4 regions of the Rhizobium sp. NXC14 genome follow, and region 4 is predicted to be linked to each of the others. Evidence: riboswitches for the same ligand, from Rfam matches in the RefSeq annotation. Region 4 holds a riboswitch; each other region holds the start of a gene.
What was found. A riboswitch is a leader RNA that binds a small molecule or an ion and turns the genes downstream of it on or off. The one in region 4 is predicted to bind cobalamin.

Region 1 (5,190 bases), 1.2 Mb from region 4:
AAACCCCATGCTGCAATCGCGGCTGATGCCGTCTTCCATCGCACAGAGGCTGGCGCCGCTGCCAAGATGGGCGACCACAGCCCTGACCGTATGCGGTGCCTTGCGAGCGAGTTCACTGGCGATGAACTTATAAGAAAGCCCGTGGAAGCCGTAACGCTTGATGCCCTCCTCATGCAGGGAACGGGGTATGGCGAGGCGGCGCACGAGATCGTCCTGCGTAGCATGGAAGGCCGTGTCGAAGGAGGCTGTCTGGACAAGATGCGGCTTCAGGTGACGGAGCGCGCGGATGAAGCGCAGCGCTTGCGGTTGGTGCAGGGGAGCGAGCGGGATCAGCGCTTCGATCCCATCGGTGGCGACGTCATCAAGCGCGACGGCGCTCGTGAAGCGCTCGCCCCCATGGACGACGCGGTGGCCGGCTACGGCCGCCGCTGCCATATCGAAGTGATCGGCGAGACGCGTGAAGGTCTCGTCGATGACCCCGTGCAGATCGTCCGTCACCTCCGCCTTCAGGGACATATCGAATGTCTGCGATCCCTTGGTCAGGACAAGCGAGAGCGGCTCGGCGCGGAGATCGATGACGCCCTTTCCTAGGTGTCGTGCCTCGGCACCATCAATCGAGAAGACGCCGACCTTCACCGTCGATGAGCCGGCGTTGAATGTCAGGAGGAGGTCGGTGGATGACATGTCTTCAGAGACTCCGCACAGTCGTCACGATGACCGAACTTAGCGCCGAAACTCCCGCCGGAAAGGCATGGCCGCCCGAGCGCCACATGCTGACGGTGCGTGGCAGCCTTGGGACAGTTTTGTCGAATTACGCGAGGGTCAGGCGGTTGACGCCAGATTGGCGTTGCGATCGCGGATGAAGATGCTCGCCTCGGCGGCGGGCATCGCCTTACCGAAAAGATAGCCTTGGCCGATGTCGCAGCCGAGCTGCAGCAGGAAGGCAAGCTGGCCATGCTCCTCGACACCTTCCGCAGTCGTCTTGATGTTGAGGCTTCTGCTGAGGCCAAGCATGGCGCGGACGATTTTTTCCTGGCGTTCGTCGTCGCGATAGGTGGCGATGAAGCTCTTGTCGATCTTGATCTTGTCGAAGCGGTAGCGGGCGAGCTGGGCAAGGCTCGAATAGCCCGTACCGAAATCGTCGAGAGCGATCTGGATGCCGGCCGCATGCAGCTCTTCGAGAATGATGGCGGCGATAGCGGGATCCTGGATCAGCGCGTTTTCGGTGATCTCAATCTCCAGGCGTTGCGGCGGCAGCCGGCTTGCTGAAAGGACCTTGAGGATGCGGGAGGCCAGCAGCCTGTCTTCCATCTGCACCGGCGACACATTGAAGGACAACGTGACATGCGCTGGCCAAGTGAGCGCATCGCCGCAGGCCTGCGCAAGGAGATCCTCGAACAGGGCGGTGATCATCCCGGTTTCCTCGGCAATGTCGATGAAAACAGGCGGCGGAATATTGATACCATCCTCGCCGACCCAGCGCGCGAGGGCTTCGAAACCGCAAAGCCGGCCGGTTTTCAAATCAATCAAAGGTTGATAGAAAGGCATGATCGCCTTGTCGGCGATTGCCGCGCGCAGCCTGCTTTCCAGAGAGGCACGTTCCGTTACCTTGTCCTGCATCGAAGCTTCGAAGACGAGATAATGGTTGGGGCCGCGTGATTTGGCCTCATACATGGCGAGATCCGCACGGTGGGCGGCGTCTTCCAGCGGCTCGCTGCCCTCAAGCCAGCGATCGTAGCCGACGCTGGCGCCGACTTCGACGGCAAAGCCATCGATATGGATCGGCCGGGTGACTGCCTGGATCAGCAACTTGGCGAAACGCTCCTCGCGCTCTGCCGTCAGGGAAAAGGCGACGATGATGAATTCGTCACCGCCGAAGCGGTAAACGCAATCCGCGTTGCCAAGCGCGCAGATGCGTCTGGCAACTTCGACCAGCAACACGTCGCCGCCCTTGTGGCCGACGAGATCGTTGACTTTTTTGAAGCCGTCGAGGTCGACGGAGAAGATCGTGACGTTGTCGTCCCATTCCTCGATCTTGCCCTCGTCGCTTCCGACCGGCCGTGAGAGGATTTTGCGCTCGAAGGCGTAGCGGTTCGGCAGCTTGGTCAGATGGTCGTGGGTTGCCGTCCAATCGGCCTTTGCCTGTTCGGTGGCGCGCAGCTCCATTTCCTTGCGCAGGTCGGCGATGCGAAGCACCGAATAGATGAAGCTCATCGCGCCAGCGATGCCGAGAGCCAGAACGAGCTTATCCGCCCCGTACTCGCCGAAACCGGTCATGAAGGAGACGAGGCGGTCGTCGAAGTGCAGCACCGTGCCGAGGATCCAGAGGGTTACTCCGAAAACCACAACCGACACGCATTGCCTTCCGGCCCTGCTTCGGAAAAACGCAGGCATTATCGCATTCTCCATCTCCACCCTCTGCCGGACTATCAGGAAAATCTGAAATGTTCGTTGAAACCATAAGGCGAATTGTTGAAGGTGGCAGCCCGTCCGTTGCGGTGCTGTCGGGACGTCGGCTGCGCTACGGCGTTTCGCTGGTGCTGCTTCGAAGACTAGAGATTGTCCGGATTCAAGACGAGGGGAGCCTCACGAAAGAACGAGGGCGAGCGTGCTGTCGCATCGCTCGCCCTGTCTCGCTCTTCAGGCGGTGACGATCAGCAGCGGAACGCTGACGACCAGACCGACCATAACTAAGGTGAACGTCACGACCCTCATCAAGCGCAGGCGCCGCGTACGCTCCCCACTCCAATCATATGCCATAGCTTCCGTCTCCTTGGGACAAGGAAGTAGTCCCGGTCAGACCCGGTTCAATAGAGATGACGCGATTTGCTTGCGTAAGGCTGGATAGTATGAGGGATGTCTAATTCTCTAGAGGCGCAGCGACCAGCGCTGTCCATTGCTGGTCATCCGAACGACCACCAGCGGCTCGACGTCGACGAGCCAGAAGGAGGGGAGGGGAGCCTGAAGCACATGCGCAATCGCTGTTCTTATAATCGGTGCGTGGGTGACGGCTATCACATGACCGCCGAGCGTGGATTGTTCATCCATCCAGCCGGCGACGCGCGTCCGCAGACCGAGAAAACTGTCGCCGCCATGTGGGGCGGCTTCCGGATCGCTCATCCAAGCCATGAGGTTCTCCGGCTCTTCGGTGCCGATTGCCGCAATCGGCCTGCCGGCCCAGCGGCCATTGTCGCAGTCGGCAAGCCGCTGTTCTATTTGAGCGTCGAGACCGAGGGCTGTAGCGGTCTGGCGGGCACGCAAAGCCGGGCTAGTGACGATCCGGTCGGCCTGAGGCAGGGCGGTCATCCGGCCGGCTTCTTCAGCGGCCTTGTCTTCCAGCGGCTCATCCAGCGGGAACAGGGCCTTGCGGCTTGCCGCCGTGGCGCCGTGACAGATCCAGGTGAGGCGGGTATTCACGGTTGTTCCGATCATCGCAATATGGTGGGGACGACCCTTCGACGGCGTCTCGAAGTTTCGTTGACAGTCTCTTCGGCGTCCAGATATAACCGTGCTGTTGCGGGTTTGGAAGCCGGTGGAAATCCGGCGCGGTCGCGCCACTGTGACCAGCGTGTCGAAGTTCTTTACGCTGGAAGTCAGACCCTGCCGCACAACACTCTTTCGACTGAACGCGTCATTCCGGAGGGATACATGTCTGACACCACTTTCGCGCCCGTTGCGGCACCGGCGCCAATCCCTGTAGGGGAAATCCTGCCCTGGGCGGTTTTCGGCGGCCTGCTGATGCTCATCGTTCTTTATTTCGTCGGCACCGAGGAAGGCGCGATGGCGCTGTTCAACGGCATGTATGTGCACGAATTCGTGCATGACGGCCGCCATCTGCTCGGCTTTCCCTGCCACTAAAGCGCATCGCGATCTTTCAGATTCGCTTCTCGCGCTTTAGGTCTTTGTTTACACATGTCGTTGTCGCAAAACCGCTGCACACTTTTGCGCGACATGCTTAGGGGGAATACTGACATGGTTGGAAGGCTTCTGCTTCGCGGCATGCTCGCGGGCCTGATTGCTGGCATCCTCGTTTTCGCTTTCGCCCATATCTTCGGCGAGCCGCTGGTTGATGCGGCAATCGCCTTCGAGGAGGCGAGCGCTGAGGCGGCGGGCGAAGCTGCCGAACCTGAAATCGTCAGCCGGGCCACGCAGGCTGGTCTCGGCCTTTTCACCGGCGTCATGGCCTACAGTATCGCCGTCGGTGGGCTCTTTTCGCTCGCCTTCGCCTTCGTACATGGCCGCTTCAGCAGCCTCTCGGCGCGCGGCACCTCGGCCGTCATCGCCATTGCCGCCTTCGTGGCAGTGGTGCTTGTTCCCGGAATCAAATATCCGGCCACCCCCCCGGCGGTCGGCAATCCCGAAACGATCGGCGTCAGGACCGAGCTGTTCTTCCTGATGATTGTCGTTTCGCTCGCCTCGCTGGTTGCCGCGATCGCGCTGTCGCGCCGCCTTGGCGAGCGCTTCGGTCTCTGGAACGGCGCGATCATCGCCGGCATCGCCTATCTCGTCTTCATCGGCTTCGTGCTTTATCTGTTGCCGCCGATCAACGAGGTGCCCGAGAATTTCTCGGCGATGGTACTCTGGCGGTTCCGCACCACCTCGCTCGGCATGCATGCGATCCTTTGGGCAACGCTCGGTCTGGTTTTCGGAGCGCTGGCAGAAAGGGGTCTTGCCGCCAAGAGTGGACTGCGGCCGGCGTTCCGGTGATGCGGCATATCGGAAGGTTTGCCTTTCTCGGTCTCATCGCGAGCCTGTTGCCAATGTTTATCGGAAATGCTTTCGGCCATGGGAGCAGCTCTGGCGGCTCCGATACCGGGCTCGATATTCCGGCAATTTCCCACGGCGAGATGGCGATCATTTCGGAGTATCGCAGCAGCATCAGCATGCTGGCGTCACGGGCTGCCGATACGAACGAATCGTTCCGGCGTGTCCTGAACTACGCCGAAATCCAGTATTCCTATTGCCTCTGGGGTCGGATGCCCGGCAGCGTGACGGACGAGGAGAGCCCGTTCAACGAATGCGCCCATGCCTATCTCGCGGCGACGAAAGCCGTGCTGCTGGCGATGCGTGAGATGCCGCGGGAGGCAACCGCGGCGGGCGAAATCATCTCGGCCATCGACGCCGAGATGGCGGGTCGCGGGCTTGCCTTTATTACCTGCCAGTTCAGCGGCGAGGCATTCAATACCGCCA
Region 2 (5,190 bases), 1.6 Mb from region 4:
GCCCTTCTTCCAGGCGTAAATCTGCGCCCTATTGATGTCGCGCGTCGTCGCCGTATCACGGAAGAACAGGGTCAGCGACAGGCCTTGGTCGACATGCTGGGTCGCTGCCGCATAGGTGTCGATGATCTTCTCCGGCCCGATCTCGTAGGCGTCCTGATAGTAGTCGAGATTGTCATTGGTCATGAACGGCGCCGGATAATAGACGCGGCCGATCTTTCCTTCCTTGCGGATCTCGATCTTCGAGACGATCGGATGGATCGAGGAAGTCGAGTGGTTGATATAGGAGATCGAGCCCGTCGGCGGCACCGCCTGCAGGTTCTGGTTATAGAGGCCTGAGGCCATCACCGCCTTTTTCAGCGCCACCCAGTCTTGCTGTGTCGGAATATGGATGCCCGATTTGTCGAACAACGCCTGCACCTTTTCGGTCACCGGCTTCCATTCCTGCTCGGTATATTTGTCGAAATAGTCGCCTAAAGCGTATTTCGAATTCTCGAACCCCTTGAAGCTCACACCACGCTCGACCGCCAGACGATTGGAGGCACGCAGCGCGTGATAGGTCACCGCATAGAAATAGATGTTGGTGAAATCGACGCCTTCCTCAGAGCCATAGAAGATGCGTTCGCGGGCGAGGTATCCGTGCAGGTTCATCTGCCCGAGGCCGATCGCATGGCTCTCGTCATTGCCTTTCTCGATCGAAGGAACCGAGGAGATATGGCTCATATCGGACACCGCTGTCAGCGCCCGGATCGAGGTCTCGATCGTCTTGCCGAAGTCGGTCGAATCCATCGCCGCAGCAATGTTCAGCGAACCGAGATTGCAGGAAATATCCTTGCCGAGATGCTTGTAGGAAAGATCGTCATAATAGTCGCTCGCCTCGCTCACCTGCAGGATCTCCGAGCAGAGGTTGCTCATGGAGATGCGCCCGGCAATCGGGTTCGAGCGGTTCACCGTGTCCTCGAACATGATGTAAGGGTAGCCGCTTTCGAACTGGATTTCGGCGATGACCTGGAAGAATTCGCGCGCCTTGATCTTCTTCTTCGAGATGCGGGCGTCCGCCACCATTTCCCGGTACTTCTCCGTCACCGAAATCTCGGTGAAAGGCACGCCGTAGACCCGTTCCACGTCGTAGGGCGAGAACAGGTACATGTCCTCATTGTTCTTGGCGAGTTCGAAGGTGATGTCGGGCACGACAACGCCGAGCGACAGCGTCTTGATGCGGATTTTCTCATCGGCGTTTTCACGCTTGGTGTCGAGAAAGCGCATGATATCGGGATGATGGGCGTTCAGATAAACCGCACCCGCCCCCTGCCGCGCACCGAGCTGATTGGCATAGGAGAAGCTGTCTTCCAGGAGCTTCATGACGGGGATGATGCCGGAGGACTGGTTTTCGATCTGCTTGATCGGCGCGCCCGCCTCGCGGATATTGGTCAGCGACAGGGCCACGCCGCCGCCGCGTTTCGACAACTGCAGCGCCGAATTGATCGACCGGCCGATCGATTCCATGTTGTCCTCGACGCGCAGCAGGAAACAGGAAACGAGTTCGCCGCGCTGCTTCTTGCCGGCATTGAGGAAGGTGGGCGTTGCCGGCTGGAAGCGGCCGGAAATGATCTCGTCGACTATGTCGCGAGCAAGGGCCTCATCGCCGCGCGCCAAAGCCAGCGCCACCATGCAGATGCGGTCTTCGTAGCGCTCGAGATAGCGCTTTCCGTCGAAGGTCTTCAGCGTATAGCTGGTGTAATATTTGAAAGCCCCGAGGAAGGTAGGAAACCGGAATTTCCTGGCATAGGCCTGATCGAACAGGTCGCGGACGAAATTGAAGGAATACTGGTCGAGAACCTCCTGCTCGTAATAGCCCTCCGTGACGAGGTAATCGAGCTTTTCCCGAAGATTGTGAAAGAACACGGTGTTCTGGTTCACATGCTGCAGGAAATATTGCTTGGCCGCCATGCGATCCTTGTTGAGCTGGATCTTTCCCTCGTCGTCGTAGAGGTTGAGCATCGCGTTCAGTGCATGATAGTCGAGTGTTTCGGCCGCTTTCAGCGGTTTTGCGCCCGCGTCCCGCGTCAGATTTGTTCCCGTGTCCAAAATCGTCCCATCCCGTCTTTGACATTGGCGATATCCTCGGCAGTTCCCAGGAGCTCGAACCTGTAGAGGTACGGCACCTGGCACTTCTTCGAGATGACATCGCCGGCGATTCCATAGGTCTCGCCGAAATTGCTGTTGCCCGCAGCAATCACGCCGCGGATGTTGGAGCGGTTTTCCGCCTCGTTGAGGAAGCGGATCACCTGCTTGGGCACGGCCCCTTTACCGCCGTTTCCGCAATAAGTAGGCGAGATCAGCACATAGGGTTCGCGAATGTGGATGGCCTCAGCGCCGAGGGGGATGCGCGCCGCGCGCAATCCCAGCTTCTCGACGAAACGATGGGTGTTCCCGGATCGGCTGGAATAATAGACGATCAGCCCCACCGCTTTTCTCCGGTCAGGAGAGCGCGCTGATCATGTCGGGGCGGAAGCCCGCCCAATGCTGCTCGCCGGCAACGACGACCGGAACCTGCATGTAGCCCATGCCACGCACGCGATCGAGCGCTTCGGCATCCTCGGAAATATCGACGATCTCATAATCCACGCCCAGGCGATCGAGGGCGCGGTAAGTGGCCGTGCATTGGACACAGGCCGGCTTGCTGTAAACGGTAACGCTCATCATGTTCCTCGTGAAGTCAATGAATTCAGGACGCAGGACTGGGATCGGGCGCCATGCGGCGTCCGGGGAAATGCTTGATAGTGATCTGGCAAGGTTGGCGCTTTAAACGCCTGACTTGGTCCCTCGCAGGATGTGCGCGGGCGCCGGCCTTGATGCTCTCGACATGACTTCAAACCCCGAAGTGCTCATGCGGTCGTTCGGGGCAGCGCAACAGGCGCGGATCATTCCGCTGCATGCACGCGACCTTCCGGACACCCCGCCGGTGGACGTTTCATTCAAGGCAGGTCTCCTGGCTCACGGGTCGAAGCACCTGCCCAGCCTTCCCGAGGTATCATGCCCCAGTGACCCGAAATCGGACAGTTGCTCTCCGCTCACAGTTGCGGGGGCAGCTCCGGCCTTGCCCCACCCTCATGGCGAGACGCACCGTATTCCCGTCTTAGCCCACGATCCTCACGAATCGAAGGAACCTTGAACACTAGATATAGTACGCGAATCGAAATTCACGTCAACGGATGGTTTGTGCGTTGCGTTACGGCAGGTTTGAAATTACTGCGTTCCTGTGAAAAACATGGATAATGAAGGCTTAAACAAAACGAACTGTGGAGAAGGCCTGAACGACGAGAGCCGGCCTGTAGCCGGCTCTGCGGTTTTCGATTCCGGATCGGCCCTAATCGGCGCTCCGAAGAGGAAAGGATTTATTCCTCTACGCGGAGCAGCCTGAGCGCGTTGATCGTAACCAGCACGGTGGCTCCGGTATCGGCGAGAATCGCCGGCCAGAGCCCGGTGATCCCGATGATCGTGGTCACCAGGAAGACAGCCTTCAGCCCGAGTGCAATGGTGATATTCTCGAGGATATTGCGCATCGTCCGCTGCGAAAGCGCGATCATTCGCGCCACGTCGCCAACGCGCCCGTGCAGCACGGCGGCATCGGCCGTCTCCAGCGCCACATCGGTGCCGCCGCCCATGGCGATACCGATGTCGGCGGCGGCGAGCGCCGGCGCGTCGTTGATGCCGTCGCCGACCTTGGCGACTATGAAGCCCTTGCGCTTCAATTCGCCGACGACCCGCTGCTTGTCCTCGGGCATCATCTCGCCCCGCCAGTCGATGCCGAGCATGCCGGCGACGGCTGCCGCCGTCCGCTTGTTGTCGCCGGTCAGCATCATCGCCTTGACCCCGGCCGATTTGAGCGCCGAGAGCCCGGCCCCGGCGTCCTCACGCGGCTCGTCGCGCATTGCGATCAGACCAGCCGCAACGCCATTGACGAGCAGCACCGACACACTCTTGCCCTCGTCGTTGAGCTTCGCAATACGCGCCTCCTGCTCCGCGTTGAGCGCCCCACGCTCGCGGGCGGCGGGCGGCGACAAGAGATCAACTGCCTCGCCGCCGATTTTGCCGGTGACACCCTTGCCCGGCAGCGCTTCCAGCTCGAAGGCGGGTGGCACGGGCACGCTGTCCGCCTTGGCGCGGTGGAGAATCGCCTGTGCCAGGGGATGGCTGGAGCCCTGCTCGAGCACCGCCGCGCGCGACATGAGCTGCGCCTCACCCAATCCAAAGGAAAGGATGTCGGTCACCCGAGGCTTGCCTTCCGTCAGCGTGCCCGTCTTGTCGAAGGCGACCATCGTCACCTTGCCGAGCGTCTCCAGGACCGCACCGCCCTTCATCAGCAGCCCGCGCCTCGCGCCCGCCGACAGCGAAGCCGCGATCGCCGCCGGCGTCGAGATGACGAGGGCGCAAGGGCAGCCGATCAGCAGGATGGCAAGACCCTTGTAGATCCACTCACTCCACGCGCCGCCGAAGAACAGCGGCGGAACGACCGCGACCAGCGCGGCAATGACGACCACACCCGGCGTGTAGTAGCGCGAAAACCGCTCGATGAAGCGCTCCGTCGGCGCCTTCGATTCCTGCGCTTCTTCCACCAGCTTGACGACGCGGGCGATTGTATTGTCGGCAGCAGCCGCCGTGACGCGAACCCTCAGCACCGCATCGCCATTGACCGTACCGGCATAGACCACGGCGTCGACGCCCTTGCTCGCCGGCGTGCTCTCGCCCGTCACCGGAGCCTCGTCGATCGCGCTCTCGCCTGATACGATGACGCCGTCGGCAGAGATGCGATCGCCGGGGCGAACCATGATAACCGTGCCGACGGCAAGGCTTTCAGCCGGCACCTCCCGCATCTGCCCATTGTCTTCGAGCAGCGCAGTCTTCGGCACCAGGGCCGTCAGCGACTGTATGCTTTCACGCGCCTTGCCCGCCGCCACGCCTTCGAGCAACTCGCCGACGAGAAACAGGAATACGACCGTTGCCGCTTCCTCGCCGGCATTGATGATAACAGCGCCGACGGCGGCGATCGTCATCAGCATCTCGATCGAGAACGGCGTGCCGGAGAATGCCGCCATGACAGCGCGCCGCGCGATCGGAGCCAGACCGACCAGCATGGCGACGATGAAGGCGTAGGACGCGACCGCCGGCACCAGATGGCCGACGGCATAG
Region 3 (5,190 bases), 130 kb from region 4:
ACAGACCCTGCGACGAAGCCACCCAGGCCTCCCTCGACGAAGCCGACAGGATTGCCTGCAGCACGACGGCGCCATCCGCCTCCAGCACCGTCGGTTGCCGGTCCGCGCCCGGTGCGGAGACCGCAAAGCCCGTTGTGTTGATGACGACATCCGGTTTCAACGCCGAAAACACGCTCTCGAGAACGCCTGTCGAAACGGGATCCTTTAGGCTGTAGGCAAAGACCGGCAGCGGCCGCAGGCCAAGCGCGGCCAGGGCCTCGATCAGCGCCTCGACCGGCCCGGTCTCGCCGCTCTGGACTAGGGCACGGTAGAAGCTGATGGCGACGATGGGGGACGTGGGTTCGAATTCCACCTCTTCTGTCGAGCTTGGTGTCACACGCTTGACGGACGACGTTGGCGCGACATGCGAACCGACGACCCGCCGCCACTCCTCGACCCCGATCGCCCCTCGCCCCGGCCACCAGATGCCCGCCTTCATCAGCGGCACTGCCGGCGCCGGCTTCTCCGCCGCTGACAGCATCGCCGAAGCATAGGCGAGAAAATCCCGCGCATTGGTGTCGCCGCCTTCGATCAGGTAGGCCCACAGCCCGTTGAGATCGTCGAGGTCAACATTGGAGAAAGGAACCAGCCCGGCATCCGGCTTGGCATCGCCAGGCAATACCGCAATCTTCACGCCATTGCGGGCAGCAACGGCGTGCAGCGCCTCCAGCGCATAATGGAAATAGCTGGCGCCGCCGAGCGCACGCACGACGATCAACTTGGCGTGCCGGGCCGTTCGCTCGACATAGGTATCGACCGACATTGGATGCTTGAGGCTCATCAGATTCGCGAGCCTCAGCGAATGCGGCATCCCTTCACACTCGTGATAGGCGGCAGCAATCGCGGCGAGTTCGGTGTCGGCAGCCGAAAGAAACAGGATATCGCCGGGCGACTGGCCGAGGTCGATCGCCTCCTCGCCGTCGCTGATCGTTCCCTGCTGGGCAAGAAGCAGATGCATCGATTATCCCTGAACGAGCGCTTCGATCGCCTTGCGTACCGCGTCCTCGTTCATTTCATGCAAGCCGATGACGACGAGGCGCGTGCGGCGCGCCTCGTCCGCTGCCCAGGCGCGGTCGAAATACTGGTCGATGCGGCTGCCGACGGCCTGCAGTTGCAGGCGCATGGGCTTGCCCAAGACGTCGATGAAGCCTTTGAGGCGCAGCACATCATGCTCGGTGATGATGCCCTTCAGCTTCTCGACAAAGCCCGTCGGATCGGAAACAGCGCCGAGTTCGACAACGAAGCTTTCGAATTCGTCGTGGTCGTGTGGCGCCCCCTCCTCGTGCTCCAGCTCGTGATGGGACTTGCGGTTGGCGATATCGTCTTCGGTGCCGATGCCGAGGCCGAGCAGCACGCCTGCCGGCACCTCGCCATTCCTGGCTTCGATCATGACCGGCTTGCGGGCAATGCGGGAGGCGACTTCGCTCTTCACGCGGTCAAGGCCATCGCCATCGATCAGGTCGGTCTTGTTGAGCACGATGAGATCGGCGCATGTGAGCTGGTCTTCGAACAGCTCCTCGATCGGGCTCTCATGATCGAGCGAGTCGTCCTCGCTGCGCGCCGCCTCGACTGCATCATGGTCGTCGGCGAAACGGCCGGCGGCAACGGCCGCACTGTCGACGACCGTAATGACGCCGTCGACGGTCACCTGGGTGCGAATATCGGGCCAGTTGAAGGCGGCGACCAGCGGCTGCGGCAGGGCGAGGCCGGAGGTTTCGATGACGATATGGTCGGGCCGCTTTTCGCGCTCCAGGAGCTTCGTCATCGTCGGAATGAAATCGTCGGCGACTGTGCAGCAGATGCAGCCATTGGTGAGTTCGATGATATCGTCCTCGCTGCAATTCTCCGCTCCACAGCCCTTCAGGACCTCGCCATCGACGCCGAGATCGCCGAACTCGTTGATGATAAGCGCAATCTTTCTGCCGCCGGCATTGGTGAGCAGGTTGCGGATCATCGTCGTCTTGCCGGCGCCGAGGAAGCCGGTGATGACGGTTGCGGGAATTTTCTGCTGGTTCATGGAACTTCAACCCTTCATTTTCAGCGGCAGACCGGCCGCAATGAAATAGACCTCGTCGGCCTTCGCCGCGATTGTTTGGTGCAGCCGTCCGGCATGATCGCGAAAATCGCGCGCCATGCGATTGTCAGGGACGATCCCGAGACCAACCTCGTTGGAAACGAAGACGAGTTGCGCCTTGGCGCCGGGGAGGAAATCGGCGAGCGCGGCAAATTCCACAGCCATCTCGCGCTCCGCCATCATCAGGTTGGTCACCCAGAGCGTCAGGCAATCGACAAGCACAATGCGTCCCTCGCCATCGATGGCGCCAAGCACGCCGAAAAGATCGAGCGGCTCCTCATGCGTCATCCAGGAAGGGCCGCGATCGGTCCTGTGCTGGGCTATACGCGTCTGCATCTCCTCGTCCCAGGCACGGCCGGTGGCGAGATAGTGGCGCTCGAGGCCGCTTGCCATAACGAGATTTTCGGCGAAACGGGATTTGCCGGAGCGTGCCCCGCCGAGGATGAGCGTGGTGGTCATGCCCGAATATTCCTCTGAGGAGGCGTGCCGCTGCAGCTTGTTCTAGTTTTAACTTTATGAGCCACGGTAGCCAAAACTTTGCTTGGGAAAGCCGCGCCACCCCATTCACTTCCCTCATTCCTGTGCTTGTCACAGGAATCCAGCTTGCCCAAGTCCTTGGGCACGGAAGGCTCATTCGTTGCCTGCGCATAGTTAATCACGGCGCGGACGCGCCGTGGCCGGATTCCTGTGACAAGCACAGGAATGAGGGAGGAAAGGAAGGCGCGTAATACGCAGACATAACCTGCAGGCGACGAACCGGCACCTCTCATACGCACCACCAGAGGCGGCGCTGAATTCGTTCTTTCAGCCAAAACAACCTCCGTGCTGGCAGCGGGTCTCTTGCCCAGGTTTGGGCTGTTCGCCCGGCACGGAAGGCAGGTCTCCTGGCTCGCGGTTATCGGCGGCGATCGGGGGCGAACCGGAAGCCCGGTCGCCCCTGATCGTGCCAGCGGATCTGCCTCGCCTTCCCGGCTGCCTCGGTGAAAAGGTGGACGATTCGTAGAGTTAGAGGCGTCCGACCCCGGTTGATCACCATGCATCTCCAGTGGCTTTTCCGGCATGTCGCCCATCCCGCCCGCCTGCACTATTACGGTTAGGCCGGAAGAGGTCCGATGCCGGATGGAAGACCCTGACCGCTCTACAGTCGCGGGGTCGGCTGTGATGAAGGCGCCCGATGTGGGTCCGCCCCGTCACATTCCCTTTTCATCCGGAAGGCGAAATGCCGATCCGGAACCATCCGTTATTCCTCGGATGGTTAGGCAAGCCGGCGGGTGAAGTCAACCGACCTTCGCCACCGCCTTCCCGCTGGACTGCGCGAAAGGCCGGCCAACACCACTGACCCTACCGGAAGTATCGTCTTTTATCAGCGGCTTACGTCATGAATGTTTGATGTGGCCGTCGGCTTTTCGCCGCAATTGCGTTGCAAGGCGACTGCACCTCCGCCCTTGACCCGGCCTCTCCTCGCCTAGTTGTCTAGCCATGCTTATGAAAATGGATCGGCGCCGCCTGAGCGCGCTGCGTGTTTTCTTCGATCCGGGGCGACTGCGCGCCCTGACGCGCCGCAGCGAAGTCGGCCTGTCGCTGGCCGGCGCCATCGTCGGCATCGCCTCGGGCCTTGCCGTGACCGGCATGAGCTATGTCTCCAGCGAGCTGCACCAGATTGTTTTCGGCATCGCCGACAGTGAAAGGCTGAGCGCGTCGGCAATCCAGGACAAGATGCTGCTGCTCACCGCCCCTCTCATTGGTGGCGCCCTGCTCGGCCTGCTGCTCCTGGTGCTCGCCAAACGGCGCAAGAAACCCATGGTCGACCCGATCGAGGCAAATGCGCTGCACGGCGGCCGCCTCTCCCTGACCGATAGCATCATCGTTGCCGTACAGAACCTGATCTCCAACGGCTTCGGCGCCTCCGTCGGCCTGGAAGCCGGCTATACCCAGCTCGCCGCCGGCATCGCTTCCAAATTCGGCCTGAAGCTGCAGCTGCGCCGCTCGGACCTGCGTATCCTCGTCGGTTGCGGCGCGGCCGGCGCCATCGCCGCCGCCTTCAATGCGCCGCTGACGGGCGCCTTCTACGCCTTCGAGCTGACATCGGCACCTACACCATCGTATCGTTAACCCCGGTTGTGGTCTCCGCCCTCGTTTCGACCCTCATCGCAAGGTTGCTTGCCGAGGGCGATTTCACCATCGATATTGGCAGCTTCGGCTCGGTCGTGCCGGCCGATTATGTCCCGGCGCTGCTGCTCGGCGTCTTCTGCGCCGGCGTTGGCATTCTCCTCATGCAGGGCGTGGCCTTCATTGAGGAGGTGGCGCGCAAAAGCTCGATCGCTCCGCCCTTTCGCCCGGCGCTCGGCGGCATCATCGTCGGGCTTCTCGCGATGATCTCGCCGCAGGTCCTTTCGCCCGGCCACGGGGCGCTGCATCTTAACTTGTCCCGCGACGTGGCGATCCCGGCGCTGATCGGTCTCTTTCTCCTGAAATCGCTGGCTTCGGCAATCTCGATCGGTTCTGGCTTCAGGGGTGGTCTGTTCTTCGCCTCGCTGTTCATGGGCGCCCTGCTGGGCAAGCTCTTTGCTTATTGCGGCCCCTATTTTGCCGATGCGACATTGACGCCGGTTATTTATGCTGTGGTCGGGATGAGTTCCCTGGCGGTCGCCGTCATTGGCGGGCCGCTGACGATGACCTTTCTGGCGCTCGAAATCACCGGCGATTTCCCGATCACGGCACTGGTTCTTGCGGCCGTCATCACCTCCTCGCTCGTCGTGCGCTCGACCTTCGGCTACTCCTTCGCCACATGGCGCTTCCATCTGCGCGGCGAGAGCATCCGCAGCGCCCACGACGTCGGCTGGATCCGCAATCTCACCGTGAACAAGCTGATGCGCGCCGACGTGAAGACGGCAAGGGCCGATATCTCGCTGGAAGACTTCAGGAGGGCCTTCCCGATCGGCTCGACCCAGCGCGTCATTCTCGTCGACGAGAACGATAAATATGCTGGCCTCGTACTAGTCCCGGAGATCTACGCTAACCCGACCGACGTTCAGGACGAGGGCCAGACGCTTGCCGATTTCGTCCGCTATCGCAAT
Region 4 (5,190 bases):
GAAGAACTTCGGCCGCGACCGACGCTACCCGATCACCAACCGGTTCCGGGATCGCTGACGTGATCGTGATCGCTGACGCAATCGGGATCGCTGACGCAAGCGACATATCAGGGGGGCAACATGCGCAGCTCGGTCGAGATCTACAATGTCGGGACGGGCAGGGCTCGCGAGGTCTGGCAGACGGACAGGCTGGTGGAAGCGCCGAATTTCTCAGCCGATGGCTCCTATCTCCTGCTGAACGGCGACGGGCTGCTCTTCCGGCTGCCGCTCGATGGCGGCGAGGTGGTGAAGGTCGATACGGGCTTTGCCGTCAATTGCAACAATGATCACGGCATTTCGCCTGATGGCACTGAGATCGTCATCTCGGACAAGACGGAATTCGGCAAGTCGACGATCTACATCCTGCCGGTCGAAGGCGGCACGCCGCGGCTCATCACGCAAAACCAGCCGTCCTATTGGCATGGCTGGTCACCGGATGGCCGCCAGCTCGCCTATTGCGGCATTCGCGACGATCTTTTCGACATTTGTACGATCTCAGTCGACGGCGGCGTCGAGACGCGGCTGACGCATGGCGAAGGCCGCAACGACGGGCCGGATTATTCCGCCGACGGCCAATGGATCTATTTCAATTCCAGCCGCACCGGGCTGATGCAGATCTGGCGCATCCATCCGGATGGCACAGGCCTCGAACAGGTGACGTCGGACAATCAGGGGAACTGGTTTCCCCATCCATCGCCCAAAAACGACAAGGTGCTGATCCTGTCCTACGATCCTTCGGTCTTCGACCATCCGCGCGATCTCGACGTGCGGCTGCGGCTGATGGATATGGACGGCGGCAACCTGAAGACGCTGTTCGAGCTTTTCGGCGGGCAGGGCACGATCAACGTGCCCTGCTGGTCTCCTGATGGTGACGAGTTTGCTTATGTCAGGTATTTTCCGGCGGCTTAAGCCGCTGCCGCTCGGCGCCGCCTGCGAGCGGCGTCCGCCAGATCTTCCAGCACACTCACCGACATATCCCAGTCAATGCAGCCATCGGTGATGGACTGGCCGTAGACCAGCGGCTTGCCGGGAACGAGATCCTGGCGGCCGGCAACGAGGTTGCTTTCGATCATCATGCCCTTGATGTGGTGATTGCCCGCGGAGATCTGTCCGGCGACGTCCTTGACAACCCGTGGCTGGTTCATCGGATCTTTGCCGCTGTTGGCATGGCTGGCGTCGATAAGGATGCGCGGGGTGACCCCGACTTTCAGGCATTCCGCTGTGACGGCTCCGACATCGGCCGCCTCATAATTCGGCCGCTTGCCGCCTCGCAGAATGATGTGGCAGTCTTCATTCCCCTTCGTCGAAGCGATTGCCGCCTGTCCGTCCTTGGTGACGGCCGGGAAGTGGTGCGGCTGCGAAGCGGCCAGGATCGCGTCGATCGCGACGCGAGCGCCGCCGTCGGTGCCGTTCTTGAAGCCGATCGGGCAGGAGAGGCCGGAGGCGAGCTGGCGATGGATCTGGCTCTCGGTCGTGCGGGCGCCGATCGCACCCCAGCTGACGAGATCGGCAATGTATTGCGGTGTGATCGTCTCGAGGAATTCGACACCCGCCGGAAGGCCCATCGCGTTGACGTCGAGCAGCAGGCGCCTGGCAATTCTCAGCCCTTCCTCGATACGGTAGCTGCCATCGAGATGCGGGTCGTTCATCAAGCCCTTCCAGCCGACTGTGGTGCGGGGCTTTTCGAAATAGACGCGCATGACGATTTCCAGATCACTGGAGAAGCGCTGTCGCTGCTCGGCCAGCCGCGCGGCATATTCGCGTGCAGCAACGGGATCGTGGATGGAGCAGGGGCCGATGACGACGATCAGGCGGTCGTCTTCACCCTTGAGAATCTGGTGGATGGCATTGCGGTTGCTGGTCACCGTCTCGCTGACTGAAGCGGTTCGGGGAATTTCAGCGATGATATCGGCGGGTCTGGTCAGCGGGGTGATCTCGAGAATACGCAGATCATCGATGGTGTCGGGCACGGCATGGCTCCTGTTTGGTCATACCGTGCGGAACAGAAAAGCCGCCAGGTAGACTAGCGGCTGTTCGGGTTGTCGTCGCGTTGAATTCAGTTACGCACAGACCCGCATCCGCTGGAAGCAGCGGTACGAATAAAATCGCGAGGAGGCGTAGGCTGAAGTCGTCGACATTGCGCGTATGTAGCGTCGCGGCCGCTCATTGTCACGCAAAATCTGCGAGGCGAAATCACGGGTTCGCCTCTTTGAGGCTGACGTGCCGACGCTTGCCTCCGTTCCGATTTCCTGAAATAGATCCGCCGTCAGGTGCCCGCCCTCGAGGCGGGAGAATCGGGAATCCGGTGCAAGGCCGGAACGTGCCCAACGCTGTAAGGCCGACGTCTGCCGCTTCATCACGCCACTGGCTTTGCCGGGAAGGCTGCGGCAGATGGATGAAGCCAAGTCAGAAGACCGGCCTGGCGCGATAGACCCAACCCGCGCGGACGGCGGGCGGTTGCGTTGTTGGGGATTTGACGATGCGACCCTTTGATGCGGATGCCCTTTCGGCGGTGTCCGGTTTTTCGCCGGCCGAGCGCGAAGCCGTGTATCACGCGATCATGACGCGGCGTGACGTGCGCAGCCAGTTCCTGCCCGATCCCTTGCCCGACGATGTCGTGGCACGGCTCTTGACTGCCGCCCATCATGCGCCCTCGGTCGGCTTCATGCAGCCGTGGAATTTCGTCCTGGTGAAAAGCGAAGCCGTGCGAGCACGCGTAAGGGATGCCTTTGCGAATGCGAATGAGGAGGCGGCACTGATGTTCGAGGGCGAACGCCGGCAGACCTATCGCTCCCTGAAGCTGGAAGGCATCGTCGAGGCGCCGCTCGGCATATGCGTGACATGCGATCCCACCCGCGGCGGCAGCGTCGTGCTGGGGCGGACGCACAATCCGCGGATGGATTCCTATTCGACCGTTTGCGCCATTCAGAATCTCTGGCTTGCCGCCCGCGCCGAAGGGGTCGGCATCGGCTGGGTCAGCATCTTTCGCGAAGGCGACCTGAAAACAATTCTCGGCATACCGGAGCATATCGAGGTGGTCGCCTGGCTCTGCGCCGGCTTTGTCGACCGTCTTTATGACGAACCGGAACTTTCGGTCAAAGGTTGGCGGCAGCGGCTGCCGCTCGAGGAACTCGTTTTCCACGACGGATGGGGACGCAACGATCCGTAGCAATTACTGCTGCTGTGGTTGCGGCCCCGGCGTCGCCGGATTGGCAAGGTCGATCGAGCCCTGGTCGCCCGCAAGGAATTGCGGGCCGACCTGACGAACCTTGTTCTGCGTGGGGTCGTAGGGACGTTCGGCAACGGATGGCTGCGGCGGGGCTGATGCTGCCGCTGTATCTTTCGTCGGCGGTTTAGTGCGGACCGTCGTTATCGAGCCCTGCTCCGGCGGTTCGCTCAGGGCCTGCTTGCCGCGCATCTCCTCGTAATAGGCGGTGAGATTGCAGGCGCAGGAATTTTTCTCGCCAGGCGCGCGGTTCTTGTAGACAAAAGCGTTCTTCATGGCGCTATAGGGCGCGCCCGTTGCGACCGAGATCATGTTCGAGGAGTCGGTGCTGGTCACGTCGCGATAGAAGAGCTCGGTTTCAATGCCGGGGCACATCTTGGCGCAGGTCTGGGCATCGCGGCCGAAATCCACCGAAGTGGTATTTGAGCTGATCGGGAAGAAGCCACCGTCGCAGCTGCGCACGCAGATGGTGCTGATCGGTGAAAACATTTCGGCCCTCGGCAGGCCGTAACGCAGATCGGTCTCTTCACCGCCGCCGAGCGGAATGAAGGTATCGGTGCGCATCGCCTGTTCCTCGACACTCGGGGCGGGGTCGTCTGCGCTACGCTCGGTCGGGGCATAGAAATTGTCGCTGTTGCAGCCGTTGCGTTCGAGTGCCGCCGTCAATTCTCGGCGCGCGTCGTCAGTGCCGTCGCCCTGGTTGCGCAGCTCGTCGCGGCGCTCCTGGAGATAACGGATATTGTCGATCATCCGGGCTTCGGCGTCAGAGAGTTCGGCGCAAAAATCGGCGTTGTCACTGCCAATCACGACCATGCTGCCGGAAGTGCATCCGTTATTGCGCAGATCGTTGCGGACCTTGCGCAGCTCGAGGTTCTGCTCGGCCATGGCATTTGCATATTGGCGCGCTTCCGGCCCGTTATTGCTACCGATCGATCGTGGCAGGTCGGCAAGGCGACCGCGCAAGTCGTTGCAAATAGCGCTGGTCTGTGCGGCGGCCGGTGATGCCAGCGCAAGCATAAGAGCAAGAGACAGATTTCGGCGTTTCACGGCGTCGTCCGGGAATGAGAAAGTGTCGATCGGTCAAAGGTGGCGTCCATCCGCCGTACCTTGTCTCTTAACGTGTTTCTCTTAATAAGCTTGGATGAATTCCTAGCGCATTTTCGAGATTTTAGCCAGAAGATGTGGGTAATCTTCCGTTAGGTAAGTAGAACTTCGACGAGGCGCTCATCTGGTATGAGAAGCTCATGGGACGTCCCGCAGAAAGCAAACCGATACCGGGCATGGCTCAGTGGCGTAACATGGGCGGGGCCGGCCTGCAGGACGGATTGCCCATGGCGCTGCCCCTCGCAGTTCCCATCGGCAGTAGGCGCTTTCGGTGTCAGCGTCGTCAATGGTTGACACGAGGGGACGTGCAATTCCAATGTCGGCTTCGGATGGCCGTCGCAAATCGCGCAGGTCAGTGCGGGGGGCGCAGCGAAGGCGAAAATGGCAGGCATTTGCAAGGAGCTAAGCTCCCCCATAACGACGGCCCCGACAGCCCAACACGGTCTCCACGTCTTCGTGGATGGTTGTTATGACCCCGGTTCCGGGCACGGAGGCTGGGCCTTTGTCGCCTATCGCGATTCTGTGGAAATCGCGTCCAGCTTCGGCGGTGTGCGTGATTCCGCCAATAATTCGATGGAATTGACCGCCGTCTTGCAGGCAGTCATGTGGATCAATAGCGAAGCAACGGGCGAAGCCGCGACCATCTGGTCGGATTCGATCTATGCCGTCAAAGGCTGCAACGACAGGCGGCACATTTGGAAGAATAACGGCTGGAAGAAAAACAATCCGAATGGGAACGCCCGCAGCCGGGCGATCGCTAATGCGGAACTCTGGAAAGCGGTCGATCTTCAGCTATCCCGGAACGCCCTCGTAACCATTGC

Region 1: linked by a shared signal. The riboswitch ahead of NXC14_RS18065 (CbtB domain-containing protein) and the one ahead of bluB (5,6-dimethylbenzimidazole synthase) in region 4 are both predicted to bind cobalamin.
Region 2: linked by a shared signal. The riboswitch ahead of nrdH (glutaredoxin-like protein NrdH) and the one ahead of bluB (5,6-dimethylbenzimidazole synthase) in region 4 are both predicted to bind cobalamin.
Region 3: linked by a shared signal. The riboswitch ahead of cobU (bifunctional adenosylcobinamide kinase/adenosylcobinamide-phosphate guanylyltransferase) and the one ahead of bluB (5,6-dimethylbenzimidazole synthase) in region 4 are both predicted to bind cobalamin.

What each region holds. Positions count from the first base shown of each region.
Region 1 covers NZ_CP021030.1:3,688,030-3,693,219, reverse strand. Annotated here, with positions in the region: gene NXC14_RS18080 (acetate/propionate family kinase) at 1-684, opposite strand, end outside; gene NXC14_RS18075 (bifunctional diguanylate cyclase/phosphodiesterase) at 823-2,394, opposite strand; gene NXC14_RS18070 (histidine phosphatase family protein) at 2,869-3,417, opposite strand; cobalamin riboswitch at 3,474-3,623, shown strand; gene NXC14_RS18065 (CbtB domain-containing protein) at 3,649-3,858, shown strand; gene NXC14_RS18060 (CbtA family protein) at 3,973-4,707, shown strand; gene NXC14_RS18055 (hypothetical protein) at 4,761-5,190, shown strand, end outside.
Region 2 covers NZ_CP021030.1:4,046,667-4,051,856, forward strand. Annotated here, with positions in the region: gene nrdE (class 1b ribonucleoside-diphosphate reductase subunit alpha) at 1-2,085, opposite strand, end outside; gene nrdI (class Ib ribonucleoside-diphosphate reductase assembly flavoprotein NrdI) at 2,064-2,465, opposite strand; gene nrdH (glutaredoxin-like protein NrdH) at 2,479-2,700, opposite strand; cobalamin riboswitch at 2,962-3,186, opposite strand; gene NXC14_RS19770 (heavy metal translocating P-type ATPase) at 3,396-5,190, opposite strand, start outside.
Region 3 covers NZ_CP021030.1:2,623,422-2,628,611, forward strand. Annotated here, with positions in the region: gene cobN (cobaltochelatase subunit CobN) at 1-997, opposite strand, end outside; gene cobW (cobalamin biosynthesis protein CobW) at 1,001-2,056, opposite strand; gene cobU (bifunctional adenosylcobinamide kinase/adenosylcobinamide-phosphate guanylyltransferase) at 2,063-2,572, opposite strand; cobalamin riboswitch at 2,970-3,366, opposite strand; partial or broken gene NXC14_RS12970 (chloride channel protein) at 3,593-5,190, shown strand, end outside.
Region 4 covers NZ_CP021030.1:2,493,884-2,499,073, reverse strand. Annotated here, with positions in the region: gene NXC14_RS12335 (NAD+ synthase) at 1-58, shown strand, start outside; gene NXC14_RS12330 (TolB family protein) at 121-948, shown strand; gene NXC14_RS12325 (3-deoxy-7-phosphoheptulonate synthase) at 945-2,009, opposite strand; cobalamin riboswitch at 2,291-2,477, shown strand; gene bluB (5,6-dimethylbenzimidazole synthase) at 2,519-3,208, shown strand; gene NXC14_RS12315 (DUF2865 domain-containing protein) at 3,212-4,312, opposite strand; gene NXC14_RS12310 (ribonuclease H) at 4,751-5,190, shown strand, end outside.